Regions from separate parts of the Rossellomorea sp. y25 genome, predicted to be linked through region 1. Evidence: predicted binding sites of a transcription regulator. Region 1 holds the regulator's gene; each other region holds the start of a gene.
What was found. The regulator LexA, encoded in region 1, represses DNA repair genes until DNA is damaged. The targets are predictions, from matches to a motif close to CGAACATATGTTCG.
Positions count from the first base shown of each region.

Region 1 (11,015 bases):
TTCTGGCAGGATATTCGAGGGAAATGGATCACTTTCTCACCTTGAATCCAGGACTGCAATCACGATTTCCTCTCGTATTTCATTTTCCTGATTATTCAGTTGATCAGCTGATGGAAATTGGCAGAAGGATGTTAGAAGAGAAGGAGTATTTATTAAGTCACGATGCAGAAAGAAAGATAAGGGAGCATCTTCATTCAGCTAAAAATACACTATCTCCCATGGCATTTTCAAATGGAAGATATGTACGGAATGTATTAGAAAAGTCAATCCGTGCTCAGGCAATGCGCCTCCTAATGGAAAATTGCTATGATCGACATGATTTATTAACCATTCGCAGCAATGATCTGGTGTTTAACAAAGCTTCTTCTGAATGACCATACTTAGTAAACAATAAGAATCTAAGAATCTATGAAAAAAATGCATTCATAAAAGAATGCATTTTTTCATTAAACATGTGCTCTTAAGCTCCTATTCGGCAACCTCCATTTATATAAGTAGGAAAGTACTCGCAACGTCGTGGTAATGATGAATAAAGAGTACAGTTCAAAGGCTGAATGGACAATTCCCAGTCCAATGGCCGCTCCACAAAGAACCGCCCACACAGCATAAATCTCTGATCGAAGCACTAACGGTTTCCGGCCGGCAAGAAGATCGCGAATGATTCCACCGCCGCTTCCCGTCAATACGGCTGCCACAATGACAGCACTTATCGGGTGATTCATTTCAGAAGCGTATAGTGCTCCTTGGATGGCGAAGGCTGATAGACCTATTGCATCAAAGAAATTCCCCCATTTTCTCCAATGCTTAAGGAGATTATTAGGGAAAAGAAAAACGGCTGTTATAGATAGAAGGGCTATCTGAAATAACATGCCTTGTTCCCACAGAGCGGAAACAGGGACGCCGATCAATAAGTTCCGAATGGCACCTCCACCAAATGCTGTGACAATTCCTAATATATAAACACCAAGTATATCGTATTCCTCTTCCATGGCAATGATAGCTCCTGAAATAGCAAAAGCAATGGTACCAATAATGCTCAATACTTCCCATGTCATACACATTCCTCCTAACCCTATTACAATATGCTACATGCCAGTATGTAGAATGTGAGCGATGTTTTGTTTATTCAAACATACTGATTTTAACACGTTTGCACTTAATTGCAACCATTTTTCATTACCTTTTACATAGAGTTTACGAGACGAATTTGGTATGATGAAAATGATAATGAAACGTACAGAAAGAAGGATGTTTATTGAAGAATGAAGTGAAGGAAAAAGTCATTCTTGTTGGGTGTCAACTGGAGGAAGAAGACTTGCGTTTTCAGTATAGTCTAGACGAGCTTGAAGAGTTGACGGAAACGGCTCAAGGTCAGGTTGTGGCTATATTAACTCAAAAGCGGGATCGCGTTCATCCTGGTACATATATAGGAAAAGGTAAAGTGGAAGAGCTGGCCCTTTTAGAAGAACAATTAGAACCGGATATTATCATTTTTAATGGTGAACTATCTCCGAGTCAAATCAGGAATTTATCAAAAGATTTAAATGCAAGGGTGATTGATCGTACTCAGCTGATCCTGGATATTTTCGCTGGGCGCGCCCGTTCAAGAGAAGGGAAATTACAAGTAGAACTTGCTCAACTTCAATACCTTCTTCCTCGATTAATCGGTCAAGGGGCGTCTCTCTCAAGGTTGGGAGGAGGAATTGGTACAAGAGGGCCGGGTGAAACAAAGCTGGAAAGTGACCGTCGTCATATTCATCGCAGAATTGATGACATTAAGAAACAACTGCAGATCATAGTTGAACACAGAGAAAGGTATCGTGAACGGAGAAAGCGTAACAAAGCCTTTCAAATAGCATTGGTCGGCTATACAAACGCAGGCAAATCGACTTTGTTTAATAGAATCTCATTAGCAGATTCTTATGAAGAGAATCAACTCTTTGCTACATTGGACCCGATGACAAGGAAGATGCCCTTGCCCAGCGGATACACGGCATTACTTACGGATACTGTCGGATTTATCCAAGATCTCCCGACTACATTAGTAGCGGCGTTTCGCTCTACGCTGGAAGAGGTAAAGGAAGCGGATCTTCTTCTCCATGTTGTGGATAGTTCAAATCCGGATTACAGTCAGCACGAAAAGACCGTTCAAGCTTTATTAGAAGACTTGGACATGAATGGACTGCCTCAGCTAACGGTATACAATAAGAAAGATGTAATGGACCCTGACTTTGTTCCGAGTAGTGAATGGGATCATATAATGATCAGTGCCTTAAACGAACACGATCGCGGGCAGCTTTTATTAAAAATAGAAGAAATCGTGAAAAAACATATGACATCTTATCATGTATTCATTCCAGCGAGTGAAGGGAAGGCCCTTTCACAATTAAAGAATGAAACCATCTTAAGAAAACTGGAATTTATAGAGGAAAGCCAGGTTTATGAATTGACGGGCTATCACTTGGAAGATCATCCAATCGCAGGAAACATCAAGAAATTTCAAAGGTAGAAGGGAAACAAAAATCTCATGTATGAACAATTAGTGCACGGAACCATTCTAAAGCCACTGGTAACAAAAGTTGAAGCAAGCATTAAAGAAATTCATAAACAAATAGAAGAAAGAGCGGAAAAAAACCAGTTTAATGTACTTAGATCTTTTCAAAAGCATCGTGTAAGTGATTCTCATTTTATTCCTTCCACAGGATATGGGTATGATGATGCAGGGAGAGACACATTAGAAAGTATTTATGCAGATGTATTTGGGGGAGAAGCGGGACTGGTGAGACCTCAGATCATATCAGGCACTCATGCAATCTCAATCGCCTTATTTGGTGTACTTCGACCTGGGGACGAACTGGTGTATATAACGGGAAAACCATATGATACGTTAGAAGAAATTGTTGGTATTCGCGGAGAAGGGACCGGTTCTCTGAAAGACTTTCAGATTGGCTATCAAAGTGTTGATTTACTCGAATCAGGAAAAATCGATTTTGAAAAAGTGGCTAAAACGATTTCTTCCAAGACAAAAATGGTAGGGATACAGCGGTCTAAAGGATATGCCAATAGACCTTCATTTACTCTAGATGAAATCAAAGAAATGATTGATTTCGTTAAAGAAATTAACCCTGAAATCGTCGTCTTTGTAGATAATTGCTACGGAGAATTTGTTGAAGAAAGAGAGCCTTGTCACGTAGGTGCAGACTTAATGGCCGGTTCCCTTATTAAAAATCCTGGTGGCGGCCTTGCTAAAACAGGAGGATATATCGTTGGGAAAAAAGGATACGTAGATGCATGTTCATATCGAATGACCTCACCTGGCATAGGGGCCGAGGCCGGGGCATCTCTTTACAGTTTGCAAGAAATGTATCAAGGCTTCTTTTTGGCGCCACATGTGGTGGCACAGTCATTAAAGGGTGCCGTCTTCACATCCGCTTTCTTAACGGAGCTTGGCATGGATACAAATCCAAGTCCTTATGCACAACGAACAGATTTAATCCAGTCGGTACAATTCAATGACAGAGATAAGATGGTTGCATTTTGTCAGGCAATCCAGTTTGCATCCCCTATAAATTCTCATTTCACTCCATATCCCAACTATATGCCTGGCTATGAAGATGACGTCATTATGGCCGCAGGAACATTCATACAAGGTTCCAGCATTGAATTATCTGCAGACGGACCGATAAGACCACCTTACGTAGCGTATGTCCAAGGGGGGTTAACTTACGCCCATGTAAAAATCGCCGTTTGCATAGCAGTAGATAATTTGATTGAAAAAGGTTTAATCACTGTTGCGAACGGATAATAAAGTAGTAATTGGATAGTCTAATTTTGACTATCCCTTTCTTTTGATTTCTTATGTAAGAAAATCTAACATATGATTGACAGATCTCCTTACATTACATATAATAAGGTCAAGAAGGAAAGAAAAGGAGGAATCAAGATGAGCGGAAGTGAAATTCGTCGAACGATGGCATTATTTCCTATTAGTATTGTCATGCAGCTCACGGACTTAACGGCTCGTCAGATTCGCTACTATGAAGAGCATCAGCTGATCAACCCTGCACGTACTGAGGGGAATCGCAGGCTCTTTTCCTTGAATGACATTGATAAGTTATTGGAAGTAAAGGATCTGTTAGATCAAGGCATCAACATGGCTGGGATTAAGAAGATATTTGCTGTATCCAGTCATAATGAAAGTAAAGTGGTATCTGACGTAAGTAATGAAAAGGAAGAAAAAGCACGACAAGATCTATCTGATGACGAGCTGCGTAAATTACTCCGAAATGAATTGATGCATTCTGGTCGATTTACTAAAGCATCTTTGCGTCAAGGTGACATGTCTCGCTTTTTTCATTAAATAAAACCTTTAATAATCTTGAGGAGGAAATACGTAAATGGCAAAGTATACTAGAGAAGATGTTCTAAGATTAGCGAATGAAGAAGGTGTAAAGTTCATTCGACTGCAATTCACTGACATTCTGGGGACGATTAAGAACGTAGAAATCCCTCTGAGTCAACTTGAAAAGGCATTAGATAACAAGATGATGTTTGACGGATCTTCAATTGAAGGATTCGTTCGTATCGAAGAATCAGATATGTACCTATTCCCTGATTTAGATACTTGGTTAGTATTCCCATGGACAGCTGAAAAAGGAAAAGTAGCCCGTCTAATCTGTGATATCTACAATCCAGATGGCACTCCATTCGAAGGAGATCCGCGTAACAACTTAAAGCGCATCTTAAGCCAAATGGAAGAGCTGGGGTTTACTGACTTCAATCTAGGACCTGAGCCAGAATTCTTCCTCTTTAAATTAGACGTAAACGGTGAGCCGACATTAGAATTAAACGATAACGGTGGTTATTTCGATTTAGCTCCTACAGATTTAGGGGAGAACTGCCGTCGTGATATCGCATTAGAACTAGAAGAAATGGGCTTTGAAATCGAAGCATCTCACCACGAAGTTGCTCCTGGTCAACATGAGATCGACTTTAAATATGCAAGTGCATTAAGAGCATGTGATGATATCCAAACATTTAAACTAGTAGTTAAAACGATTGCACGTAAGCATGGTTTGCACGCTACATTCATGCCAAAACCACTATTTGGTGTAAATGGATCAGGAATGCACTGTAACATGTCCCTATTCAAAAATGGGGAAAACTCTTTCTTTGATGAAAAGGGAGATTTGCAATTAAGCGATACAGCTCGTCAATTCCTTGCAGGTATCATTAAACATGCCACTGACTTTACAGCGATCACGAACCCGACTGTAAACTCATACAAACGTTTAGTACCTGGATATGAAGCTCCTTGTTATGTTGCATGGTCTGCTCGTAACCGCAGCCCATTAATCCGTATCCCTGCTTCTCGTGGATTAAGCACACGTGTAGAAGTTCGTAGTGTTGACCCGGCGGCTAACCCATACCTGGCGATGGCTGTATTACTGGCAGCTGGATTAGATGGAATCAAAAATAATCTTCCAGCTCCTAAGCCAATCGACCGCAACATTTATGTCATGGACAAAAAAGAGCGTGAAGAAGCAGGAATCGTAGATCTTCCAGCAACATTACACGCTGCATTAGAAAACCTTAAAACAAATGAAGTAATCGTTAAATCCCTTGGAGAACACATCTTCGAACACTTCGTTGAAGCGAAAGAAATCGAATGGGATATGTTCCGTACACAAGTACACCCATGGGAGCGCGAGCAATACATTCAAATGTATTAATCCTTAAACAGTGGGTCGTAGCAAAAACGCTACGACCCACTGCTTTTTTATTCTTTAATAGTCTTCCAAATTACATAAAAAATTAAGCCGCTATTAAACATAGCGGCTTAAACCTATTAATGTACTTGACGATAAACTCCGACAACTTTTCCTAAAATGGATACATTTCGTAAAATGATCGGATCCATTGTTGAATTCTCTGGTTGTAATCGAACATAATCCTTTTCTTTAAAGAAACGTTTTACAGTCGCTTCATCTTCCTCGGTCATCGCTACGACGATATCTCCATTGTTCGCTGTTTGCTGCTGACGCACGATAACGAAATCCCCATCCAAGATCCCGGCTTCTATCATACTATCACCCATGATTTCCAGCATGAAGACCTGTTCATCAGAAGGTGCCATACGCTCAGGCAGTGGAAAGAATTCTTCTACATTCTCGACAGCAGTGATGGGTTGACCTGCTGTAACCTTACCGATTAAAGGAACGTTCACAACTCGCTGGCGTGGAATCGTATCCTCTTCAAGATTTAAAATTTCGATGGCTCTTGGTTTGGTGGGATCCCGGCGAATGAGGCCTTTACTCTCTAACCTGGCCAGATGTCCGTGTACGGTGGAACTAGAAGCAAGACCAACGGCTTCCCCGATTTCCCGGACGGAAGGTGGATATCCTTTTTCTCTTACTGCAATTTTAATATATTCTAGTATGTCTTGCTGTCTTTTAGACAATTTTGTCATGTTCACGCACCTCTATTATAGATCTTATGTTCCCATTATAGCATGTCTTTCCAGCTGATACAAACATAAGTTCGAATTTCTGTTGACACCAAACGAATGTTCGTATTACAATAAAAATAACAAAACAGAACAAACATTCGTATGGAGGTATTTTTTATGTTATCACACATTTGGAATCGTTTCTCTTACATTATTATATTATTTGTTTTAGCGCTTTTTTCTGCAGCCTATTTACTATTTGTCATGGCAGATCAACCGTCTTATCAAAGTATCACCGTTCAGGATGGAGACACGCTCTGGACTATTGCCAAACAATATAATGAAGAATACTCTATGACAGTGGAAGAATTTATCGCTTGGGTAGGAGAGGAAAATAATCTCACATCATTCTCGATCAAGCCCGGTGAATCACTTGTGTTACCTATAGAAAATCCGACATTATCCACCCATTCAGATTATGAATTGGTTATGAACGAAGAATAGAGGGATAGAAGATGAAGGCAGTAATTTACTGCAGAGTAAGTACAAAGAAAGACACACAGGAAACATCTTTGGAACGTCAAGAAGAGGAATTAGTGAAATTAGCACAAGAACACCAATACGAAGTGGCTGCTATCATAAAAGATCAAGCAAGCGGTTTTGAATTAGATCGTCCTGGTGTTCTGGAACTTCTTGATTTGATTAAAGGTGAGTCGATTGCGGCTGTTCTCATACAGGACGAAACAAGGATTGGCAGGGGAAATGCAAAAATTGCCCTCATTCATTGTCTATTAAAAGAGGAAGTTAAGATTATTAGTCAAACACATAGTGGCGAGCTTCACTTATCTGAATCAGATTCCATGGTGATTAATATCGTGAGCATGGTTGAAGAATACCAAAGGAAACTCCATAATTTGAAAATCAGACGAGGAATGAAAAGGGCAGTGGAAAATGGTTTTCAACCTCATAAAAATCTAAAGAATAAAGGGAATCTAGATGGAAGAGAGCGGATTGAAGTACCCGTTGAGGAAATTGTCAGGTTAAGAAAGAATGAACTGACTTTTGCTGAAATTGCAGCTACACTAAGAGGGTTTGGGTATGACGTCTCCAAAGCTACCGTACATAGGCGTTTTAAAGAATATATGGCTTCATTGGAAAATGCGTAACTCTTGTTTTATCTCCTTTAATCTAGTAACATGACGATAGTATGACGCTTAACTTTCAGTTGTGTTTTAGATTTTGCCGACTATGCAATAAAGGAGTTTTTATATATGCTTTCAAAAACGAAAATGAATCGAATCAATGAACTTGCGAAAAAGTCCAAAAGCACTGGACTTACAGAACAAGAAGCAAAAGAGCAGTCCAAGCTGAGAAAAGAATACCTGGAAACGTTTCGTCAATCGATGAAAGGGACCATTGAAAATACAAGAATATTTGATCCGGAAGGTAATGAGGTGACCCCTAAGAAGATTCAGGATATCCAAAGTAAAAAGAAAATGCATTAAGTTAACGAGCTGTCAGGTCTGATATAAATGGACCTGGCGTTTTTTGTTTGCGGGGTGAGGACAAAACTTAAAAGTAGAGCGATAAAGTACTTGCCATTTCCTTAAGTATCATTCTGCTACGGCCTCTACCCCCTCGTCATGCTGCATTCTTGTCGTGTCTGATAAAGCCGTCTCCGTTCCTGAAATTTAAGGGTTTTTATTTTCAACCTCTATAAAGTCATGTTATCATTCAAGATAGTTGTATAAACTATCAAAGAAGATTAATATTAATAAGGTACATTAAAAGGAAGGATGTCTGACATATGTTTGATAACACAGATCAATTAGCAATTAATACAATCCGTACATTATCTATCGATGCAATTGAAAAAGCGGGTTCCGGACACCCTGGAATGCCTATGGGAGCAGCTCCGATGGCGTATGCTCTTTGGACAAAATTCATGAATCATAATCCGAAAAATCCTGAGTGGTTCAACCGCGATCGCTTCGTTTTATCTGCGGGTCATGGATCCATGCTCTTGTATAGCCTGCTCCATTTATCAGGTTATGATGTTTCAATGGATGATCTTAAAGACTTCCGTCAATGGGGAAGTAAAACTCCAGGACACCCTGAATACAAACATACTCCAGGAGTAGAAGCTACGACTGGGCCGCTTGGTCAAGGAATTGGTATGGCAGTTGGTATGGCATTAGCTGAAAGACATTTAGCTTCTACATACAATAAAGATCAATACGATATTGTGGATCATTTTACATATTCTATCTGTGGAGATGGAGACTTGATGGAGGGTGTATCCTCTGAAGCAGCTTCATTAGCAGCACATTTAAAATTAGGCCGTCTAGTCGTTCTTTATGATTCAAATGATATTTCACTTGATGGGGATTTAGATAAATCTTTCTCTGAAAGTGTGAAAGGTCGCTTTGAAGCTTATGGTTGGCAATATATCCGCGTTGAAGACGGTAATGATCTTGAGGAAATTTCTAAAGCAATCGAAGAAGCTCAAGGTGATACAACTCGTCCTACAATGATCGAAGTGAAGACGGTCATCGGATATGGTGCGCCTAATAAATCAGGGAAATCAGATGTTCACGGTGCTCCACTGGGTGAAGACGAAATGAAGCTTACGAAAGAAGCTTACCAATGGACATTTGAACAAGATTTCCATGTTCCTGATGAAGTGTACAGCCGCTTCGAGGAAAAAATCCAACAAACCGGTTCTCAAAAAGAAGAAGAGTGGGCTAACCTTTTCATTAAATACCAAGAAGAACATCCAGAACTTGCTACTCAATTAGAAGCTGCCATTAAAGGCGATCTTCCACAAGGATGGGATCGTGACATTCCTGTCTATGAAGAAGGTAAAGCATTAGCAAGCAGAGCTTCTTCCGGTGAAGTCTTGAATGCGATTGCTAAGAATCTTCCTTCATTCATCGGGGGATCAGCAGACTTAGCGGGATCCAATAAAACGATGATCAAAGATGAAGCAGATTTTATGCCTGAATCGTATGAAGGACGCAATATCTGGTTCGGAGTTCGTGAATTTGGTATGGGTGCTGCCATGAATGGTATGGCTCTCCATGGTGGACTGCACGTATTCGGGGGAACATTCTTCGTATTCAGTGATTATTTAAGACCGGCTATCCGTTTAGCTGCATTAATGGGCTTACCGGTAACGTATGTTTTCACTCATGATAGTATCGCTGTCGGAGAAGATGGACCGACACATGAACCTGTAGAACAGCTTGCTTCACTACGTGCAATGCCTAACCTTTGTGTCATCAGACCTGGTGATGGAAATGAAGTAGCTGCAGCATGGAAGTTATCTTTGGAGTCCAAGGATCAGCCAACGATGTTAGTTCTATCTCGTCAGGATCTTCCAACTCTTAAAGGTACTGCAGATAAAGCATATAACGGAGTAGATAAAGGAGCATATGTGGTATCAGCTTCCGGCAAAGATCAGCCTGATGCACTACTGATTGCGACTGGTTCTGAAGTGCATTTAGCGGTAGAAGCTCAAAATGTACTGGAAAAAGACGGAATCAGCGTATCTGTCGTAAGTATGCCGTCTTGGGATCGCTTCGAGAAACAGTCAAAAGAGTATAAAGAATCGATCTTACCTAAGAGTGTGAAAAAACGCCTTGCTATTGAGATGGGATCTCCAATGGGCTGGGATCGCTATGTTGGAGACGAAGGCGATATCTTAGCGATTGATGGATATGGCGCATCAGCTCCTGGGGCAAGGGTTATGGAAGAATATGGATTCACTTCAGACAATGTAGTGTCAAGAATCAAGGCATTGCTTCAGAAATAAATAAAGATTTGATAGGTCAACTCCTTAATACTCTTTAAGGAGTTGACCTTTTTTAGAACGGAAAAATGAATGATTGTTAAAGGGAGTATGTATGGTAGATAATGGGTAAAGTGATGATAGTCAGTTTCATATAGTAACTCAGGAGAATTCAGTAGAGTGTATGAGTTAAAATAAACTTCGACAAAACTAGTGTAGATTTTCAACAATTTCTGACAATGACTCCCTTCTAGTTGATTTATACTATATGAAAGAAAGGCAGGAGGGAGAAAAGGTGCGAAACTATCAAATCTATTGGATTGAAGAAACGTTTGTTCAGCACTATTATGGTCGAGAAAGAATGTTCTATCAATTGTTTTCCGATTGGGAAGCAAGTTCAGGAGATCTTCATGATATCATCTCTAAGCAAGTAGAATATATTACTAAACCTATCCCTTACCTTCCTACTCAAAGACTCCTCCAGCATGAATTAATGAAGGTTGAAGGAGCGGCCTGGGTTGACTCTGTAGCGACAATCGAAAGAGGGGCCTCAGGGGCTACCCTTGTTCTAAATGAAAAATGGATGACGCTGAACACCTGGGGGCAAGATGAATCAGAATATATTTTCTTTGAAATTTTGCGAAAGAATATGGGTCAATTACTGGCAATCGATATACAAAATGAACGTTTTGGTTGGTTAAAGCCAATAAAACAAAGAAAATTTATATATTAATAAGAAATTATGACTGAAATATTGTATAATGTTTCATGGTTTAG
Region 1 covers NZ_CP145886.1:2,104,657-2,115,671, forward strand. The annotation lists gene spoVK (stage V sporulation protein K) at 1-374, shown strand, start outside; gene AAEM60_RS10465 (trimeric intracellular cation channel family protein) at 447-1,055, opposite strand; gene hflX (GTPase HflX) at 1,256-2,509, shown strand; gene AAEM60_RS10475 (methionine gamma-lyase family protein) at 2,528-3,805, shown strand; gene AAEM60_RS10480 (MerR family transcriptional regulator) at 3,944-4,360, shown strand; gene glnA (type I glutamate--ammonia ligase) at 4,398-5,732, shown strand; gene lexA (transcriptional repressor LexA) at 5,849-6,469, opposite strand; gene AAEM60_RS10495 (LysM peptidoglycan-binding domain-containing protein) at 6,626-6,952, shown strand; gene AAEM60_RS10500 (recombinase family protein) at 6,964-7,614, shown strand; gene AAEM60_RS10505 (DUF896 domain-containing protein) at 7,720-7,953, shown strand; gene tkt (transketolase) at 8,256-10,262, shown strand; gene sirA (sporulation inhibitor of replication protein SirA) at 10,534-10,971, shown strand.

Region 2 (11,015 bases), 610 kb from region 1:
ATGAAAATGAGAAAGAACGATTCAAACAGTTGAAAACAGCCGTATCTCATGTGTATTTAAATGTTCTTCAAGACTTGACGGGAATCAGGCAAAAGTGGGGTATTTTAACGGGAATCCGTCCAACCAAGCTCTTGCATAAGCAGACGCAGTTGGGAATGCCCAAGGAAGAAATTCATGCGAAATTGAAGGAAGAATACCTCATTACCGATGAAAAAATTCAGCTGATGCAAAATATAGTAGACCGTCAGTTATCTGTTGTACCAGACCTCTATGACCTGCAGCATGAAGTGAGCATTTATATCGGGATCCCATTTTGTCCGACCAAATGTGCCTATTGTACTTTTCCAGCATACGCAATTCTCGGTAAACAAGGACGGGTCGATTCCTTCCTGGCCGGACTTCACTATGAAATCCAGGAAATGGGACGGTGGTTGAAAGAAAATAATGTCAAGATTACGACCATTTATTACGGTGGCGGTACACCGACGTCCATCACCGCCGAAGAAATGGATGACTTATACGAAGAAATGTATCGCTCCTTCCCTGATGTGGACAAGGTAAGGGAAGTGACGGTGGAAGCAGGGAGACCCGATACAATCTCCACTGATAAACTCGAGGTACTCAATAAATGGAATATCGATCGCATTTCCATCAACCCTCAATCGTACACTCAGGAAACATTAAAAGCGATCGGCCGTCATCATACAGTGGAAGAGACAATTGATAAATTTCATTTATCCCGGGACATGGGAATGAATAACATCAATATGGATTTGATCATCGGTCTTCCTGGTGAAGAACTTCCAGAGCTTCAGCATTCTTTGGATGAAACTGAGAAGCTCATGCCGGAATCGTTGACGGTTCACACCTTGTCCTTTAAGAGGGCGTCTGAAATGACGAAGAACAAAGACAAGTACAAGGTGGCAGACCGATTGGAAATCGAGAAGATGATGAACCTCGCTGAAGAGTGGACAAAGGAGCATGGTTACGAGCCGTACTATTTATACCGTCAGAAGAACATCCTCGGTAACCTGGAAAATGTCGGTTATGCTCTGCCCTCACAGGATAGTATCTATAACATCATGATCATGGAAGAAGTCCAGACGATAATTGGAATAGGATGTGGGGCGGCAAGTAAATTCATCGATCCGAAGACCGGAAAGATCACTCACTTTGCCAATCCAAAAGAGCCTAACGCCTATAACCTTGGATTTAAAGAATATACGGAAAAGAAAATCAAGATTCTTGATGATTTATTTTCATAAGAAAACACGCTGTTCGGGAGAAGGTTCCTGTACAGCGTGTTTTTATGTGATCATTTGCACCGTTGACCACATGAAATGGACTTGACAGAAGTCGTCTCATAGCATATTTGGTTGTTACAACAGGTATACCATCAATTAACGGAATTTTTCAACATTACATAAAGGATTAATCGTAAAAAGGTAGAATTAGTTAAGATAGACATAGAAATTAGAACTTTTTGTAAACGCTTACCATATTGAGGGGAGAGATCGAATATGATGCAAACACCTCTGCTTCTGACACAAATGATTGAACGAGCTGAAAAGTATTTTCCTAAGAAAGAAATTGTTTCACGTACGGAGTCCGGAATTAACCGCTTCACTTATAAACAGTGGGGGGAAAGGACACGCAGACTTGCAAGCTCCCTTTCTGAACTTGGGGTGGAAGAAGGGGATAAGGTCGGTACACTGGCTTGGAATCATCACCGGCATCTTGAAGCGTACTTTGCAATTCCTTGTAGTGGTGCCGTGCTACATACGATCAATATTCGCTTATCTCCACAGCACATCGTTTATATTATCAATCATGCCAAGGATCAAGTATTGCTCATTGATTCAGACATTGTTCCACTCATTGAAAAGATCCAAGATCAGATTCCAACGGTTAAAGCCTTCATTGTGATGACCGATGGAGACTTGCCCGAGACGTCTTTAGAACCAGTTTATCATTATGAAAGATTACTGGAAGAAGGAGATCCTTCTTTCAAATTCCGCACAGACATTGATGAAAATGCACCGGCAGGAATGTGTTACACTTCCGCCACCACCGGCAACCCCAAAGGAGTCATCTATTCTCATCGTGGAATCGTATTACATGCCATGGCTTTAGGGCTTGCTGATACGACTGGAGTTTGTGAGCGCGATGTTGCCCTTCCTGTCGTACCTATGTTTCATGTGAACGCATGGGGACTTCCGTTCGCATCGGTTTGGTTTGGAACGAAGCAGGTTCTACCTGGACCATATTTCACTCCCGGATTGCTGGCTCAGTTAATGCAGGACGAAAAAGTGACCATTTCTGCAGGTGTACCGACAATTTGGCTTGGCTTATTAAATGAATTGGAAAAGAATGAATATGACCTCTCGAGTCTTAGATCCGTTTTATGTGGGGGTTCAGCGGCTCCTAAAGGGATGATTCGATCCTTTGAAGAGAAATTCGGGATTCCGTTCATGCATGCATATGGAATGACAGAAACAAGTCCACTTGCCGTGATTGCTGCATCAAAAAGCTATCATGATGATCTTTCTGCTGAAGATAAGCTTGATTTGAAAGCAAAGCAAGGGATCCTCGTACCTGGATTAGACATGAAGATTGTCGGGAAAGACGGGGAGGTGGCTTGGAATGGTATTGAAATGGGAGAGCTTGCCCTGAGAGGTCCTTGGATTGCTTCTGAATACTATGAAGATGAAAGAACTCAGGAAGCGTTCCGTGATGGCTGGCTGTATACGGGTGATGTGGTCACCATTGATGAAGAGGGCTATATTAAAATCGTGGACCGCACAAAGGATCTGATTAAATCAGGTGGAGAATGGATTTCTTCAGTGGATCTTGAAAATGCACTCATGGCCCACGAACATATATTTGAAGCAGCGGTAGTAGCTGTTCCCCATGAAGAATGGCAGGAACGGCCGATTGCTTGTGTGGTCTTAAAAGAATCTGGAAAAGGAAACGTGACCCAAGAAGAAATCATGGACTTCCTGAAACCTCAGTTTGCCAAATGGTGGCTGCCTGATGAAATCCTGTTCCTTGATGAAATTCCCAAAACGTCAGTAGGGAAATTTCTAAAAAGGGCCCTTCGAGACCAAGTACAGGATAAAATGAAGCAATTGTAAATCAAGTGGGAGGTTGGCACAGGGTCGATCTCCCCTTTGAGTTATTGTACTATTCTAAATAATCATTTCAAAAATAGGAAAATACGCTATGCTAGGAGAAAGGGGAGGGATTTTTTTGACAGTGTCAAATCAATACGAAACAGTGAAATTACATAAAGAAGGTAAGGTGGCGAGGCTTCAGTTGAACCGGCCTCAATCCCTGAACGCATTGGACGCCGGGCTCATGAGTGAGCTACTGGCTGCTTTAAAGGAAGTGAAAAATGATCCAGCGATTTCTTTATTGGTCCTGACAGGGGAAGGGAAGGGGTTTTCCTCTGGGGGAGATATTAAATCCATGCTTTCATTAAGCGGTGAAGAGCAGTTCTCAAGTATTATGGACACCATCAATGAATTGGTCATGACGTTGTACTCTATGCCGAAAATAGTTCTGACAGGCATTCATGGAGCGGCTGCTGGCCTTGGGTTCAGCCTCGCTCTTGCTTCTGACTATATCTTATGTGAGGAAGACAGCAAACTCGCCATGAACTTTATCGGCATCGCCCTGATACCAGATGGAGGAAGTCACTTTCTCTTACAAGAGCGCCTGGGAACGCATAAAGCAAAACGAATGATCTGGAACGGAAAAGTTTTCGAGGGACAAGAAGCCCTTATGAAAGGCCTGGTCGATGAAGCGATACCTTCGGGTAAATTAGAGGAAGGCATCGAGCGCTACACGAAACAAGTGTTAAGTGCACCGACGAAAGCGATGCTGAAAACGAAAGAAGTGTATGTCAATTTAAACAAAGACAGGCTTCAGCGTGCACTTGATCTCGAAAAAGAGGGTCAATGGCTCATGCGTCAAACCTCCGATCACCAAGAAGGCATTCGTGCATTCGTGGAAAAAAGAAGACCTGAATTCAAGGGGGAATAATGGTTAATAAGGACTGACCTGATGGGGGTTGGTTCTTTTTTCGTTCAATGAATCATCCCTCTCTAACAAAAAAATGCACCGCAGGCCACTCGGGGTGACCCGCAATGCAGGATGTTCATCTTACACATGAAACAACAATAGTTTCCCCAGAGGAGAAGTGCAGCGGTGAGTATGATCGGAATAGCCTTTTTCCTCTAACATGGATTCTCCCATTTTCTTTGCATCACTATCGGATGAAGCTTCAAATGATTCATCGAGAATCTTTTTGCCGTCTTTTTCAAAGACTGTCAGTTTGTAGACTTTCATAGTAATTTACCCCTTTGTATAGAATTCATTTACTCTTTTATTTTTTCATATTATCTTTTTTTTGGAAAGTCTAAATAATTTGATAATGAAAAAGAGTTGGGAAATGAAACCTTTTGTGGATAAAATCGTAGAGTACTAGAGAGAAAAAGGATGCTCGTTTATGGGTACAGGAGGGAATGCTGATATGAGTTTGCGTATTCAACAGGTAACCAAGAGGTTTGGAAATTTCACAGCAGTGGATGAGCTGTCACTTGAAATTCCACCGAGTGAAATGTTCGGATTCCTCGGGGCGAATGGAGCCGGGAAGACGACGACATTTCGAATGGTGTTAGGTTTGTTAGATGCAACTGAAGGGCAGATTACGTGGAATGGGAAAGGGATTGATTATACCACAAGTCCAGAGATCGGATATCTTCCGGAAGAAAGAGGGTTATATCCGAAAATGAAGGTAAGCGATCAGATCGTCTATCTGGCCCGTCTTCGCGGAATGGAGAAAAAGGCGATACTGAAGGAATTGGAGTATTGGTTGGAGCGATTCAATGTTCCCCAATATATGAATAAGAAAGTAGAAGAGCTTTCAAAAGGGAATCAGCAAAAAATTCAATTTATCGCATCGGTCATTCATAAACCCAAATTATTGATCTTAGACGAGCCTTTCAGCGGTCTGGACCCTGTAAATGTCGAGCTGTTGAAGGATGCCGTCCGGGAAATAAAGAAAAATGGAACGACAATTGTGTTTTCCAGTCATCGCATGGAACACGTAGAGGAGCTTTGTGAAAGCTTATGCATCATGCATAAAGGACGTCCTGTGGTCCATGGAGGCTTGAAGGAGATCAAGCGTTCCTTTGGGAAGAAAAATGTCGTGATTCATGCAGACTTTGACCTTCTCTACTTGAAGGACTTGCAGGGTGTGACAAAGCTTGTGGAAACAACGGAGGGAGTTCTTCTTCAAGTTGAATCTGAGGCTGCGGCTGAAAGAGTATTTCATGATGTCGTACAAAAAGGATTCCTTCGAAAATTCGAATTAGAGGAACCTTCCCTGAACGATATTTTTATAGAAAAGGTGGGGACTTCTTATGAATAATTTCTTCTTGATCCTGGGTCACTCCTATCTGTCGAAGCTAAAGGCAAAGTCATTTATCATATCCACGGTCATCATAGCCGCTGCCATTGTATTACTGGCCAATTTTGAAAGTGTCATATCGAACTTCAGTAATGATGATACAAGTAGGGTAGCAGTTCAGGACGAAACAGGTAAGATGTTCGATCCGCTACTGCAACAGCTGGAGGTCATGGATAGTGATATAAAGCTGGAATCAACCTCCCAACCTACCGGAGAAATCGAGAAGAAAATAGAATCTGAAGAGATAAAGGGATTACTGGTATTAAGTGAAAGCCCGGAAGGACTTCCACAAGCTCTTTATAAATCCAATTCATTATCAGAGTCTAACGTGACAGGGGAATTGCAAATCGCCCTGCAAAATGTAAAATCCTCACTGGCTGCCAGTCAACTGGAGCTTTCAGGCGATGAACTGGCCCTGTTAAGCGGTCCCGTTGCTTTTGAAAAGGAAGCCCTTGTCGAAGGAGCCAAGTCTGAAGAAGAACTGAGTCAGGCGAGAGGCATTGTGTATGTTCTATTGTTCTTTATTTATTTCTCTGTCATTGCTTACGCTAACATGACGGCCATGGAGGTCGCGACAGAAAAAAGCTCGAGAGTCATGGAAATTCTGATATCCAGTGTGTCTCCGGTAAAACAAATGTTTGCAAAGATCATTGGAATCGGTCTCGCCGGCTTGACTCAATTAGCCGTTATCCTGGCAGTAGGCTATTTTACTATGATTCGCAAGAAAGATGAACTAGTCGGGGGCTTCTTTGAAGGATTCGGATTTGAGTCTCTGTCCTTGAGTGTCGTTATCTACGCGATCATCTTCTTCTTATTAGGATATTTCCTGTATGCGACCCTTGCAGCATTACTGGGATCCCTTGTCAGTAGAATTGAAGATGTGCAGCAGATGATTATGCCGATGACCTTCCTGATCATGATCGGATTCTTCATCTCCATGTTCGGTCTTGGAAATCCGGAAGCGGGCTTTGTCACGATTACATCTTATATCCCGTTTTTCACACCGATGGTGATGTTCCTGCGCGTAGGGATGCTGAATCTTCCGGTGTATGAACCGATCATCGGGATTGTGGTCCTTCTTGCGACGATCATTATTCTCGGGGTATTTGGGGCACGTGTGTATCGTGGTGGAGTGCTTCTTTATGGAAAGTCCAATTCCTATAAAGATATTAAGAAAGCAATCGATTTAACATCGAAAAAATAATCTGGAACGAAAGGCTGTCTCCGTCGCTCGGGGCAGCCTTTCTCTGTGAATCGTACAAATTGTGAATACATACTGAAATTATCCCCGGTTTTAGGATATAATGAAAGAATATTAGAACATATATTCGTAGTGCGAGGAGGAAACTTCATGGATAAAATCCGTTTTTTTCATGTAGCAGATTTACATCTGGATAGTCCGTTTATTGGCCTTAAACATTTACCGAAAGAAGTGTTTGAACGTATTCATAATAGTACTTTCGCTTCATTTGAAAGAGTGGTCAGGGAAGCGATTCATAGACAAATTGACTTTATGATCATCAGCGGGGATCTGTTTGACGAAGAAGATCGAAGTATTCGGGCGCAAGCGAAATTATTGAAGCAATTTAATCAATTGCACGCACACAACATTCCTGTATACGTCGTGCATGGCAATCATGATCATCTTGGAAGCTATCGATTAGAGCTCGATATGCCGGAGAATATACATATTTTTAACAAGGATACCGAAGTGAAGCAAGTTACCACTCAAAGTGGAGAAACCGTCGATATTGTGGGATTTAGCTATGATACCAGACATATTAGAGAACGAAGGATAGAAGGCTTTCCTAAACGATCCGAGGACCGCTATACAATCGGTATCCTTCATGGCAGCGAAGGAAGTGTTCACTCTTCTCATGAAACATACGCTCCTTTTACTATCAGTGAATTATTGGAGAAGAATTACCATTACTGGGCCCTCGGGCATATTCATGAGCGACAGATTCTACATGAAGATCCTTTTATCGTCTACCCAGGAAACATCCAGGGAAGGCACAGGAAAGAAACCGGGATGAAGGGATGTTATGTAGTGGAGCTTGATCAACACCATACAGAGTTAAGTTTTATTCCGACTCACGACATGATGTGGAAGACATGCACAGTATCCCTCCAAGGTGTCCACCGCTTTGGAGAAATGTTTCAGCGTATCCAGCAAGCCCTTGAACCCCTGAACGACGGGGATATGCTAATAGAGGTCGTCCTGAACCATGATGAGTCACTTCCTCAAGACGTGGTGGGAAAAATAGAAAATGGTGATCTGCTGGAAGCATTGCAGTCAGATTATGAGGGTCAAGAGGGGGTGAAGTGGATTCATTCAATACGGTGGAATCAAGCAAAAGCGAGTCGGGGCATTGAACAGGATCCGTTTAAACAGGAGGTTATGGCGACCCTGGAGGAGATGAATGAAGAAGAGTGGGAGGATGCCTTGGCAGAGCTGTATGAGCACCCTACAATTTACCGCTTCCTGGATCCCTTAAAGGAAGAAGAGAAGAAATCTTTAATAGAAGAAACAGAGCACTTGTTACAAAATAAAGGCTGAACGTGGAGGTGAATGAGGTGAAACTACTCGAACTTCATATTTACGGATACGGAAAAATAGAAAATAAGCGTTTTTCCCTAAAGGACCTTCAATTATTTTATGGGGAAAATGAAGCTGGTAAATCAACGATCATGTCTTTCATTCATAGCATTTTATTCGGTTTTCCGACTAAGCAGCAATCACTCCTGAGGTATGAACCGAAATCATCGACAGAGTATGGCGGGAAAATTCTTTGCCAAATGGATGGTCATGGTACCGTAAGTATCGAGCGCATCAAGGGCAAGGCGACAGGCGATGTAACCGTCCAATTCGAAGACGGAAGAATGGAAGGAGAAGAAACCCTTCAACAATTGCTGGGGCATATGGACAGAGCAACCTACCAAAACATATTCTCGTTCAACCTGGAAGGACTCCAAAACATCCAGCGCCTCAAAAAAGAAGACTTGAACCGTTACCTCTTCTCTGCAGGCTCTACAGGGACGGACCTGCTTTTACAGCTGGAACAAAACTGGCAAAAAGAAAGGGAGCAGCTGTTTAAGAAATCAGGTAGAAAACCGATAATCAATACGGTGTTGACACAACTAAAATCCCTTGAAAAACAAGTAAGGGAAGGAAAAGAAAAAAATGAACAATACCGTCCGCTTATAGCAAAGCAACAATCGTTGGAAACCCGTGTTTCATCCATGGAGGCAGAGAAGGCGGATCTGACTGAAAAAAAACAGAACCTGGTTTCGGTTAATGAAAACTGGGACTCACTATCTGGCTTCAAAAGAGTGAAAGAGCGGCTTGCACAGCTGGAAGCAATCGAGTTTCCTGCAAAAGGATTAGAACTCTTAAACGAGCTTAAAACCGAAGAAAGACAGGTATCAGCGTACCTTGAATCCTTGATGGCGAAACAAGAAAAACTCCAAAACAAATTAGAATCCGAAGAAATTGATACTTCCATAAATGAAGACCTTCCATTTATGGAAAAGATAATGTCTCAACAATCCTTTTATCTGAAATGGAAAGAAGAAAGCAGCGAACGGACCAGAGAACTGAAAACGGTGCGTAGTAAAATCAATGATACGATCCGGGAATTAGGATTAACAGTTGAAATGGAGGAAATCCAGTCACTGGATACAAGCTTAATGATGTCCGACCGTATTCAAAATGCGCTAGATCAGCAATCAAAGCTCCTTCATGAACGTGATAGCTTGCATAAGCATTACGAAGAGGAAAAAGAAGAACTTCACCGCATTGAAAGCAAATGTGATGACTTAGAAGAGCGACTGATGGAAGAAGATGAGTATCAGGAATTACAAAGGACGGTGAAAAGCCAATCTTCCCGGCAAGTTTCACGTGGTCAGGCACACTGGATGAACATGCAAGTGAAAGAGGCAGAAGAACGATTCAGCAGAAATAAGGCATCCCTTTCTCAACAGCTCCTATTAATCGGTGCAGCACTCCTCCTTTTATCCGGGTTCGGTGCGTGGGCAATTGTGACCGGGAATTGGCTGGTTACAGGGATCAGCCTGCTGCTCCTAATGGTGGTCGGAGCAATGGGCATGCAGGCCAGGGGGAATCTGCAGGAAGAATCAAGGAGCCTTCAAAAAGCAAAAGCAAGAGCAAAAGAGCTCCAGCCTGAAGGGAAGTTGGAATTCAACTCTCCCGAAAGAGCTGAGCAAAGCTTAAAGCAGCAAATGGAACTGAGGAGCGAGTGGAAGCAGCGTATTCTTTCATTAGAAGAGCAGCAAGCAAAACTTCAGAAGCTCCATGAGAAACAGAAGGGAATAGAAAAAGAAATTGTTCTAGGAGAGGAAAGAGTATCCCACTTGATATCAGAGCTTTGTTTACCTCCTGACTTTCACTGGAAGTGGCTGCGTGATGCGTTTGCCAAAATGAAAGAAGCGGTCTCTAACTATGAAGCTTATATCCATTTAAAAGAAGAACAAGCCTATGTCTTCAACAAAATGAATGAGTATAAGGAAGACTGCCAGGAATGGTTCCATCGACATTCTCTCACGTTTACGACAGTCGAGGAGGCTCTGATAAAACTGAAGGGGATCACCCAGGATATTGAAAAGAGAAAGCTTATAATCAATAGTATCCAATCGGAACTCGAGCCTCTTTCTCTTGAGATAGAGAAACTTTCCATTGAATTGAGAAAGATCCGTGATGAAAGCCAAACTCTTATTGAGTCTGCTGGCTGCCTGAACGAAGCTGAATTTCGCGAAAAAGCACTTCACGTCGAAGAAAGAAACGAGCTATCTGCTCAATATAGTGGAATAAAAACACGAATGACGAAACGAACTTTCGATACATTTCTCCGGTTCGATTCCCAGGAAGAAATCAGGAAAGAATTAACACGCGTGTCACAAAGAATTGATAAGCTTTCGGCAGAGCTGTCCGCTCATCAAAAAGAGCTCGCTTCCATTTCGTATGAAATAAAGGTGTTAGAAGAAGGAAAGAGTTACTCCAGCATCCTACAGGAGTTTCAAGGCAAGAAAGCGGAGCTTCAGGAGCTTGCTTACGAATGGTCAAAGTTTACGTTAGCACAAGTGTCCTTAAGCAAAACAATGGATCTCTACCAGAAAACCAAGATGCCTAAAGTGATGAAACTTGCAGAAGAAAATTTCAGAGAGCTTACAGAAGATCACTATCTTCGCATTTTCTTGCAAGAAGATGAGATGATCAGGGTTGAGAGGAAGGACGGTGCAGTCTTTCACGCAGTTGAGCTCAGTCAAGGAACGAAAGAGCAGCTTTACATCGCTATTCGCTTTGCCCTTATACAATCTTTCCGCGACAAGTACCCATTGCCGGTACTGATCGATGATGGGGTAGTCAACTTTGATCGAGAGAGAACGAACGCATTTTTAAAGCTGCTGAGGAAAATGGCAAAGAAGCATCAAATACTGTTCTTTACCTGTCATCCTCATATTAAAAATACGTTCTCCGGTGAGGAAATGATTGTGTTAAAGCGGATGGAAAAGGAAGCGATAC
Region 2 covers NZ_CP145886.1:1,498,730-1,509,744, forward strand. The annotation lists gene AAEM60_RS07475 (coproporphyrinogen III oxidase) at 1-1,265, shown strand, start outside; gene AAEM60_RS07480 (long-chain fatty acid--CoA ligase) at 1,521-3,134, shown strand; gene AAEM60_RS07485 (enoyl-CoA hydratase) at 3,250-4,044, shown strand; gene AAEM60_RS07490 (YhzD family protein) at 4,165-4,350, opposite strand; gene AAEM60_RS07495 (ABC transporter ATP-binding protein) at 4,535-5,434, shown strand; gene AAEM60_RS07500 (ABC transporter permease) at 5,427-6,677, shown strand; gene AAEM60_RS07505 (DNA repair exonuclease) at 6,825-8,033, shown strand; gene AAEM60_RS07510 (AAA family ATPase) at 8,051-11,015, shown strand, end outside.
Region 2: a site for LexA is predicted at 6,791-6,804, ahead of AAEM60_RS07505 (DNA repair exonuclease). Genes of this name have one in related genera too.

Region 3 (11,015 bases), 320 kb from region 1:
GAAGAACACCAGCAGAGGTTGCTACTGCTTTTCCTCCTCTGAAGTTTGCAAACACAGGATACATATGGCCGATAACAGCAAAGACCCCTGCTAATAACATATGTACATCACTTTCAAATAGCAATGGCAGGAGAGTCGCAACCGTTCCTTTTAAAATATCCATGATTGTTACAATCATACCGGCTTTCACACCCAGGGTTCTGAATGTATTGGTTCCGCCCAGGTTTCCACTTCCGTGCTCACGAATGTCTTTTCCGTAGAACGTCTTCCCGATCAGTAAACCGGAGGGAATGGAGCCTAACAAATATGCTAATACGAGTATAAGGGCAAAAATCATCATCACTGCTCCTTTTAATATAACTAGTCCGTTCTTATTTTAACATGTTTTCCAAAGGTTGGGGAGAAAATAAGCAAAAAAATTAGTACCTGTTCATAAAAGTAGATAATATCTTTTATTCCTCATAAATCTGATTAAGAAGGAGTGAAGTATGTTAAAATAGACACACTTTACATAGTTGAAATGAAGGTGTACACGTATGCAATTACTTTTATCGGCGTTTCAATGGGTGGCCTTTATGGTTGCAGGCTCAATTGCCGCTCCCATTGCCATAGCTGACCTGTTTCAATTGTCACCCGCAGACACGGCAGGATTTATTCAGCGGACCATCTTTGTGTTAGGAGCCGCGAGTCTTATTCAAGCATTAATTGGTCATAAACTTCCCATTAACGAAGGACCCGCTGGACTATGGTGGGGAGTTTTCGCCATCTATGCAGGGTTTTCAGGAACCCTTTACCACAGTCATGAAGAGGTGCTCGCCGTATTACAGGGCGGGATGATTGTCAGTGGTGTGATTTTCTTTATTCTTTCTGCAACAGGACTATTAAAAAAGTTGTCATCTTTATTTACACCAACGATCACGTTTATTTATTTAATGCTATTGATTCTCCAATTGAGCGGATCTTTTATCAAGGGAATGTTCGGTATACAGCATGAAGGACAATCTCTACAACCCCATGTCTTACTCGGGAGCGTCCTGACCATAATAGTGGCATTATACTTCTCAGGCCATAAACGAAAGTGGATTCAACAATACTCCATTATTCTTGCCCTCATCTCGGGCTGGATAATCTTTATTCTTATGGGCCTAGGTGAAAGCACTACTGTTTCTGAGAGCTGGTTTTCTTTACCTGATGTGTTCGTATTTGGTGCGCCTGTGTTCGATACGGGTGTCATTGTGACATCGATCTTTATCACATTCTTGTTAACAACCAATATGATTGCTTCCATTCGAGTAATGGAAGAGGTAATGAAGGCAAAGGGACATCCGACGTATGAAAGATATACAAAGAGCGGCTTTGCTTCCGGAATGAATCAGCTGTTCGGTGGAATATTTTCAGCAATTGGATCTGTTCCCATTTCCGGGTCTGCCGGATTTGTTGCCGCTACGGGAATGTACTCCATTATCCCCTTTATTCTTGGAAGTGCTATGATCATTATCATCAGTCTGATCCCAAAAGTTATGAATCTCTTCGCAAGCCTGCCCGCTCCAGTTGGCTATGCTGTGACCACGGTCATTTTCATCAAAATGGTCGGCCTTGCTCTTGGTGAATATCGGAAAGAAAAGGACCTCGATAAAATCCATTTTGTCGCAGGTATCTCTCTCATTGTGGGTGTAGGGGCCATGTTTGTTCCCCCATCCGCTTTTAAAGACATGCCTGTAGTGGTGGCCTCAATATTAAACAATGGATTGATACTCGGAACCATCACAGCAATTATCGTAGAACAATATATCCTGTTAAAGCACAAACAACATCCTGAAACCAGTAAACAATAGTTTGCTGGTTTTTATTGTCTTGTCCCATGCTCTGAAGGCCGGACTTTTCCGCCTTTCTTTTAAAAAGTATCTTGTATGTAGATTCCACCTTATTCATAAACTAAAAGTACTAACGCAATTTCTTGGACAACATGGTTACCTTTTGTATAATGAGGGTATCCCTTCTATGTATAGAAAAATTTCTCAGTTCATAAAGCAGGTGGAAAAATGATTGAATTTAAGGACGTCACAAAAGTCTATGAAGATGGTACAGAAGCCATAAAGGGAATCAACCTGACGATACCAAAAGGAAAGCTTGTCGCCTTGATTGGTCCAAGCGGATGCGGGAAAACGACCACGATGAAAATGATCAATAAGCTTATTTCACCTTCCAGTGGAACGATCCTGATTAATGGAAAGGATACTTCTGAAACCGATGAAGTGGAGCTCAGGCGTAATATTGGCTATGTGATTCAGCGAATTGGATTGCTTCCCCATATGACAATAGAAGAAAACATCAGTCTGATTCCACGATTAAAAGGATGGAAGAAGGAACAATACGAAGGTCGAGTGGACGAGCTTCTAAACCTTGTCGGACTGGATCCTCAAGTATACCGTAAACGATATCCACTTGAATTAAGCGGGGGACAGCAGCAACGGGTTGGCGTTATTCGTGCCCTGGCAGCGGAACCGCCCATCATTCTAATGGATGAACCATTCAGTGCCCTTGATCCGATCAGCCGGGAGCAGCTTCAGGATGAATTGAAAAGCATCCAAAATGCGATACATAAAACGATTGTGTTTGTCACACATGATATTGACGAAGCGTTGAAGATCGCTGATGAAATTGCGGTTATGCGCGATGGGAAAATTGAACAGATCGCTACCCCATCCGAGCTCATAAAAGATCCTGCGAACGAATTCGTTCGTGCATTTATCGGAGAGGACAGACTTAATGTTCAACAGCCCCAAAAGCGTGTTTTTGACATCATGGAGGAAAACACAACCTATTTGCTCTTGGAAGAATCAGAATACGCATTGATTCCATATGACGCGTCCATCCAAGAAGCTGCAAGAATACTTCTAATGTCAGAAAAACATTATCTTATGGTTACAAAAGACGGCAGGAATGTCGGCAGCGTAACGGCCAGCGGGATTCTTCGTGCAGTAGCCTCAGAAGGGAAAAAGGAGGCACGTTCTGTATGAATTCATTCTCGTTCTTGTTTATCAACACGATATCAAACCGTTCTGATGCAATCTTAAATGGATTATTTGAGCATCTATATTTATCATTCGTATCTATCTTCATTGCGATTGCCATATCTTTGCCACTGGGTATATACATATCACGAAAAAAACAAACGGCTGAATTTTTTATCGGAATAACTGCCATTTTCCAAACGATCCCTAGCCTTGCCCTATTTGGTTTTCTCATTCCCCTATTAGGTACAGGCAGTATTACAGCGATTATTGCCCTGACTGTGTATGCACTCTTACCGATACTGAGGAACACGTACACCGGGATCATCGGGGTCGATGAGGGAGTCATAGAAGCAGGCAGAGGGATGGGGATGACAAGCTCACAGCTTCTGTTTAAAGTGGAGCTTCCACTCGCTCTGCCTTTCATAATGGCCGGTATCCGAACAGCGACTGTCTTGACGGTTGGAGTTGCGACCCTTGCAACCTTTGTTGGAGCAGGTGGACTGGGCGACCTCATCTACAGGGGACTTTCTACTTGGAATAATTCTTTAGTTCTTGCGGGAGCCATTCCAGCTGCATTACTTGCATTATCTTTCGACTTTTTATTAAAGCTTCTCGAAAGAATGACAACACCTAAAGGACTAAAAGCACGGAAATAAACCATAATTCAAAGGAGAGTAAGAATGAAAAATAAACTAAAACCATTTATTCTATTAATAGCCCTATCCATTGTGATCGCTGGTTGCGGAAATGGTGGGGGGAAAGACACGATTACGGTTTCAGGCAAGATGTGGACCGAGCAGTTTATCTTAACTCAAATGATGGCAGAGCTTCTCAAAGAGAAAACAGATCTCGATGTTAAGGTGGAAGAAGGATTGGGGGAAGTATCGATTCTGACACCCGCTCTTGAAAAAGGCGATATCGACGTATATATCGAGTACACAGGAACTGGACTGGAAGCGGTTCTAAAAGAGCAAGCGGCAGAAGGGGCTTCAGCTGAGGAAATTCTGTCTCAAGTACGTAAAGGATACGAGGAAAAGTTTAATGTGACATGGTTAAAACCACTAGGATTCGAAAACACGTATACTCTTGCTTATACTCAAGACCAGGAATTCGATGCCAAAACATTCTCTGACCTTGTACCCCTATCGAAAGATTTAAGTTTTGGTGCGCCTCATCAATTCTATGAGCGTGAAGGTGATGGGTACGATGCATTTGCTGAAGCTTACGGATACGAATTCAAAGCGAAAGAAAGCTTCGATCCTAACATTATGTATGAAGCAGTGAAGAACGGAGACGTCGATATTATTCCGGCCTTTACTACCGATGGAAGAATACAACGTTACAACCTGAAAACGACTACTGATGACAAAGGGTTCTTCCCACCATATGATGCCGCACCAATCATCCGTCAGGAAGTTCTGGAAGAGCACCCTGAAGTCGAGGAAGTCCTGAATGAATTAGCAGGACAAATCTCTGAAGAAGAGATGAGTGAGATGAATGCCAAAGTGGATATGGATAAAAAAGACCCAAAAGAAGTCGCACGGGAATTTCTTATTTCCAAAGGATTAATTGAAGAGTAAGATGTTTAAGCGTGTCAGGTAGGATTAAGGAGCTTCCTTTTGTCCATCTGACACTTTGTTCTCTTTAGAATAATTTTATAAAATTTTGAAAAGTTAAAGGGAAATATGGTATAAAAGAAGAATAGGACTTAAGGAACAGTCAAAGAATGAATGGATAAGGATCGATGAAGGAGTTGTGATCACCCATGGAAAACCCATCCCGAGAAGAAATCGGAAACATTCTTAAACAATCAAAACGCATTGCGGTGATTGGATTAAGTGATAATCCAGCACGAACATCTTATATGGTATCCAAAGCCATGCAGGATCAAGGCTATGAGATTATTCCTGTAAACCCAACCATTGAGTCGGCATTAGGCGTTAAAGCAGTTCCCACCCTGAAAGAGGTGGAAGGGACGATTGATATTGTCAATGTATTTCGCCGCTCAGAATTTTTGCCTGAGATCGCGAAAGAGTTTGATGAAATCGATTCTAACGTTTTTTGGGCGCAACTTGGTGTAATGAACGAAGAGGCTTATCGCTTTTTGAAAGAACGTGGGTATACAGTCATTATGGATCGCTGTATTAAGGTTGAACATGCTTTAACCAAATAATTCTCACTCGTAACAAGCGGCTCTTACCGCTTGTTTTTTTTCGGATGGATGGTTCTCAATTACCACTGAAAAAAACAGGGCAACACAAAAGAAATACAGGCGCAATTTAGACCTGTCACAGTAATTACATTTGCGAAAATCAAATAAAACGCTACAATATAGCATAGTGGTTTACCTCAGAAATGATTAAAACAGGTAAACGAACAAACGTTCTTGTGTTATAGTTAATATATACATAACCAATAATACCGTACAAGTAATTGTTTTCGGTTAGAGAAGTTTTGAAAGGGGAATGTTCGTGGCCAACCAGAATAAGACCATGGATTACAATGATGATGCCATTCAAGTATTAGAAGGTTTAGAAGCCGTCCGGAAGAGACCTGGAATGTATATAGGCTCTACAGATTCAAGAGGTTTGCATCATTTAGTATACGAAATTGTCGATAACTCGGTGGATGAAGCATTAGCTGGCTTCGGAAGTGAGATTATTGTTACGATACATAAGGATAATAGCATCTCAGTGCAAGATAAAGGCCGGGGGATGCCAACTGGTATGCATAAACTAGGAAAGCCGACTCCCGAAGTTATTTTGACTGTGCTACATGCCGGTGGGAAATTCGGACAAGGTGGTTACAAGACCAGTGGTGGATTGCATGGTGTAGGTGCCTCAGTCGTAAATGCCCTCTCCGAATGGCTTATTGTGACGATTGAAAGAGATGGAACGAAGTATGAGCAACGTTTTACAAAAGGTGGAAAACCGGAAACCACTCTTGAGAAGATTGGGAAAACGAAAAAATCAGGAACATGTATCCATTTCAAACCTGATCCGGAGATTTTCAGTAATACCACGTATAATTACGAAACGCTATGTGAGCGTCTAAGGGAATCTGCCTTCCTGCTAAAAGGATTAAAAATTGAAATCATTGACGAGCGTCATGATCAGAAGGAAGTCTTTCACTTCGAAAGTGGCATACAGGCCTTTGTTCAATACCTTAACGAAGAAAAAGATGTGCTTCATAACGTTGCTTTCTTTGAAGGGGAACACCATACCATTGAAGTGGAATTCTCTTTTCAGTTTAACGACGGTTTCTCGGAAAACATTCTGTCTTTCGTAAACAATGTTCGTACAAAAGACGGAGGTACCCACGAAGCCGGAGCAAAGACAGCGATGACCCGTGTCTTTAATGAGTACGCTCGTAAAGTTGGGATTCTAAAAGATCGGGACAAAAATCTTGAAGGGACCGACATTCGTGAAGGGCTGGCGAGCATTGTTTCTGTACGTATACCGGAGCATCTCCTTCAGTTTGAGGGGCAGACGAAAGGAAAGCTTGGCACAAGTGAAGCACGTTCAGCTGTGGATGCAGTTGTTTCCGAGCATCTTCTCTATTTCTTAGAAGAAAATCCTGATACAAGTTCCCTTCTTATTAAAAAATCCATTAAAGCGGCTCAAGCCCGCGAAGCGGCACGTAAAGCAAGGGAAGATGCACGCAACGGAAAGAAACGTAAGCGTTCTGAAACCGTTCTATCTGGTAAATTAACACCGGCTCAATCGAGAAACCCTCAGCGTAACGAGCTTTACCTGGTGGAGGGTGATTCGGCAGGAGGTTCTGCGAAACAAGGTCGTGATCGTAAATTCCAAGCGATTCTACCACTTCGGGGGAAAGTCATCAATACGGAAAAAGCAAAGCTGCAGGATATCTTCAAAAACGAAGAAATCAATACAATCATCCATGCAATTGGTGGCGGGGTCGGTCCTGAATTCAACGTCGACGATATCAATTATGACAAAATTGTCATCATGACCGACGCCGATACGGATGGTGCCCACATCCAGGTTCTGCTGTTAACCTTCTTCTATCGCTACATGAAACCATTATTAGAAGCAGGGAAAGTGTATATTGCACTTCCTCCTCTCTACAAAGTAAGTAAGGGGGCAGGGAAGAAACAAAAGCTTGAATACGCATGGACGGATGAAGAGCTCCAAGGAGCCATTTCTAAAGTTGGTAAAGGCTATATGATCCAGCGCTACAAAGGTCTTGGAGAAATGAACGCCGATCAGCTGTGGGAAACGACGATGGATCCTGATACACGTGCACTGATCCGGGTGCGTATTGATGATGCTGCCAGAGCTGAGCGTCGCGTGACCACTCTTATGGGAGATAAAGTAGAGCCGCGCCGTAAATGGATTGAAAGTAATGTAGCTTTTGGATTGGAAGAAGATGGAAGCATTCTAGAAAATGAAAACATTACGGTCGCAGAGGAGGGGTAATACATGACAACTGTAGAAAGATATCAAGACTTACCTCTGGAAGAGGTACTTGGCGACCGATTTGGACGTTATAGCAAATATATTATCCAGGAACGTGCATTACCAGATGCACGCGACGGATTGAAACCTGTACAGAGACGTATTCTTTACGCTATGTATGTAGATGGGAACACCCAGGAAAAAGGATTCCGTAAATCAGCAAAAACCGTCGGTAACGTTATAGGTAACTATCATCCACATGGTGACACATCTGTGTATGATGCCATGGTGCGTATGAGTCAAACGTGGAAAGTGCGAAAATATTTAGTCGAGATGCACGGAAATAACGGAAGCATTGACGGAGATCCGCCTGCTGCCATGCGTTATACAGAGGCACGGCTTTCTGCAATCTCCATGGAGCTCTTGCGTGATATAGATAAGAAAACCGTGGACTTTGTACCAAACTTTGATGATACATCCAGTGAACCGACTGTTTTGCCGTCACGTTTTCCGAACCTTTTAGTAAACGGTTCTACCGGTATTTCAGCAGGATATGCAACTGACATTCCACCTCATCACCTTGATGAAGTCATTGATGCGACAATCATGCGAATGGAAAAGCCACAAAGCACAGTGGATGATTTAATGACGGTCTTAAAAGGACCTGATTTTCCAACAGGTGGTATCATTCAAGGGGTAGACGGTATCAAAAAAGCCTACGAAACCGGAAAAGGAAAAGTGGTTGTTCGTGGAAAAGCTGATATTGAAAACATCCGTGGAAGCAAACAACAGATCGTCATAACGGAAATTCCTTATGAAGTAAACAAAGCGAACCTCGTTAAGAAAATGGATGAATTCCGTGTGGATCGCAAAGTGGAAGGAATTGCAGAAGTTCGTGATGAAACAGACCGCGATGGGATGCGCATTGTCATTGAGTTAAAGAAAGATGCAGATGCCACAGGCGTCTTAAACTACCTTTATAAGAACAGTGATCTTCAAATCGCCTATAACTTTAATATGGTTGCGATACATAACAGACGTCCTAAGCTGATGGGACTTCGTGAACTATTGGATGCTTATATTCAACATCAAAAAGAAGTTGTGACAAATCGTACCAAGCATGATCTAAACAAAGCGAAGGATCGCCAGCATATTGTCGAAGGCTTAATGAAAGCTCTCTCAATCTTAGATCAAGTAATTGCAACGATTCGTGCTTCGAAAGATAAACGAGATGCGAAGGATAATTTAATCCAGCAATTTCAATTTACGGAAGCACAGTCAGAAGCAATCGTCAGCTTACAGCTATACCGCTTAACGAATACAGACATAACAGCACTGCAGGCAGAAGCGGAAGAATTAGCGAAAACGATTGCTGAGTTAACGGCTATCCTGGAAAGTGAAGGCAAGCTTTACAGTGTAATCAAAAAAGAATTAAAAGGCATCAAAAAGCAGTTCTCTGATGCTCGCCGCACTAAAATTGAGGATGAGATAGAGGAAATTAAAATCAACCTTGAAGTACTGATCGCGAGTGAGGATGTCATGGTTACCGTTACCCGTGATGGTTACATGAAGCGAACAAGTCTCCGTTCCTATTCTGCTTCAAACGGGCAGGATCTGGCCATGAAAGAAACAGACAGGTTGCTTGGTCAATATGAGATGAATACGACGGATGTACTTTTAGTATTCACGAACAAAGGAAATTACATCTATTGCCCTGTACATGAGCTCCCGGATATTCGTTGGAAAGACCTTGGTCAGCATGTGGGGAACATCGTACCGATTGATCGCGATGAACAGGTTCTAAAAGCAATACCGATTAAAGAATTTGATCCATCCCATTATTTATTGTTTGTAACGAAGAACGGAATGATCAAGAGATCCGAGCTTCCTCAGTACAAAGCACAGCGTTACTCACGTCCTCTTGTAGGAATCAATTTAAAAGGGGACGATGAGCTGATCGATGTGCACTTAACCGATGGATCACACGATATATTCATAGCAACACACTTAAGTTATGGACTTTGGTTCTCGGAAGAAGATGTGAACATCGTCGGACCGCGTGCGGCTGGTGTGAAAGGGATCAACCTTAAGGATGACGATTATGTCGTATCAGGTAAAATCATAAAAGATCCAATGAAGGATTACATTTTCTTAGCTACCCAGCGTGGGGCAGTGAAGAAAATGAAATTAGCAGAATTCGAAAAAACATCCCGTGCCAAGCGTGGAGTCATCATGCTGCGGGAATTGAAATCAAATCCACATCGCGTGGTAAGTATAGAAGTAGTTAAAGACACAGATAAAGTAGGCCTGATCACGAAAAAAGGAAAAGCAGAAGAGGTGCTCCTTTCAGACCTTAGACCGAATGACCGATATTCAAATGGATCATTTGTGATTGATGAAGGGGATAGCGGATCTGTTTGTGAAACGTGGGCAGAATCACTACTACCCGAAACAAAAGAATAGCATGTATTGAAACGACCAGAACTGCTTCTGGTCGTTTTTTATATCCGCATGGAAACAATCGTGAATAATCAATGTATAATCATTCGTGATTGTTGTACAATACCAGCAAAAAATTGTACAACAATTAATATTATTTCGAAAAGATGAATTTATCAGTTGAATAGGCATTTATTTTTTGATAGATTAAGAAAGTGTCTGAATGGGTAAACTTACATAGATTCATACATTTTTTGTCATAAATACAACATCTAGGGGGAACAATTATGGAGTTATTCACAAGTTTAGTAGGTACCTTGAATGATTACATGTGGTCATACATACTGATTGTAGCGCTGATCGGTCTCGGTTTATACTTCTCACTACGAACAAAATTCGCACAATTCCGTTACTTAGGAGAAATGGGAAGGTTATTAACAGATAAGACCACGATTTCAGCAGAAGGAAAACGAGGCATCTCTTCCTTCCAGGCTTTCACGATCAGTACCGCATCCCGTGTCGGCACAGGTAACCTGGCTGGGGTTGCAACAGCGATTGCAGGCGGTGGTCCAGGAGCTGTATTTTGGATGTGGCTGATCGCCCTTCTAGGAGGAGCGACCAGCTTCGTGGAAAGTACACTTGCTCAAATTTACAAAGTGAAAGACGGAAAAGACGGCTACCGAGGTGGTCCGGCATACTATATGGAAAAGGGATTGAATGCCCGTTGGATGGGGATCCTATTTGCCGTTATCATCACATTCTGTTTTGGACTTGTATTTAACTCAGTACAATCCAATACGATTTCACTTGCTATGGAAGAAGCGTATGCATTTGATCGTATGACTGTTGGTATCATCCTGGCCGTATTAACAGCCCTTGTAATTTTCGGTGGAGTAAAACGAATCGCCAGTGTAACTCAAATTGTGGTTCCGATCATGGCAGTTCTTTATCTGATTCTAGCTTTCTATATTCTGATCACCAATATCACCATGCTGCCAAATATGTTTGTGATCATTTTTGAAAATGCATTTGGTATCCGGGAAGTTGCAAGTGGTGGGGTCGGTGCAGCCATCATGATGGGAATCAAACGTGGTTTATTCTCAAATGAAGCCGGAATGGGTAGTGCACCGAACGCAGC
Region 3 covers NZ_CP145886.1:2,423,808-2,434,822, forward strand. The annotation lists gene plsY (glycerol-3-phosphate 1-O-acyltransferase PlsY) at 1-337, opposite strand, end outside; gene AAEM60_RS12100 (purine/pyrimidine permease) at 537-1,835, shown strand; gene AAEM60_RS12105 (betaine/proline/choline family ABC transporter ATP-binding protein) at 2,043-3,020, shown strand; gene AAEM60_RS12110 (ABC transporter permease) at 3,017-3,673, shown strand; gene AAEM60_RS12115 (glycine betaine ABC transporter substrate-binding protein) at 3,698-4,597, shown strand; gene AAEM60_RS12120 (CoA-binding protein) at 4,783-5,190, shown strand; gene parE (DNA topoisomerase IV subunit B) at 5,489-7,459, shown strand; gene parC (DNA topoisomerase IV subunit A) at 7,463-9,901, shown strand; gene AAEM60_RS12135 (alanine/glycine:cation symporter family protein) at 10,165-11,015, shown strand, end outside.
Region 3: a site for LexA is predicted at 5,391-5,404, ahead of parE (DNA topoisomerase IV subunit B). Genes of this name have one in related genera too.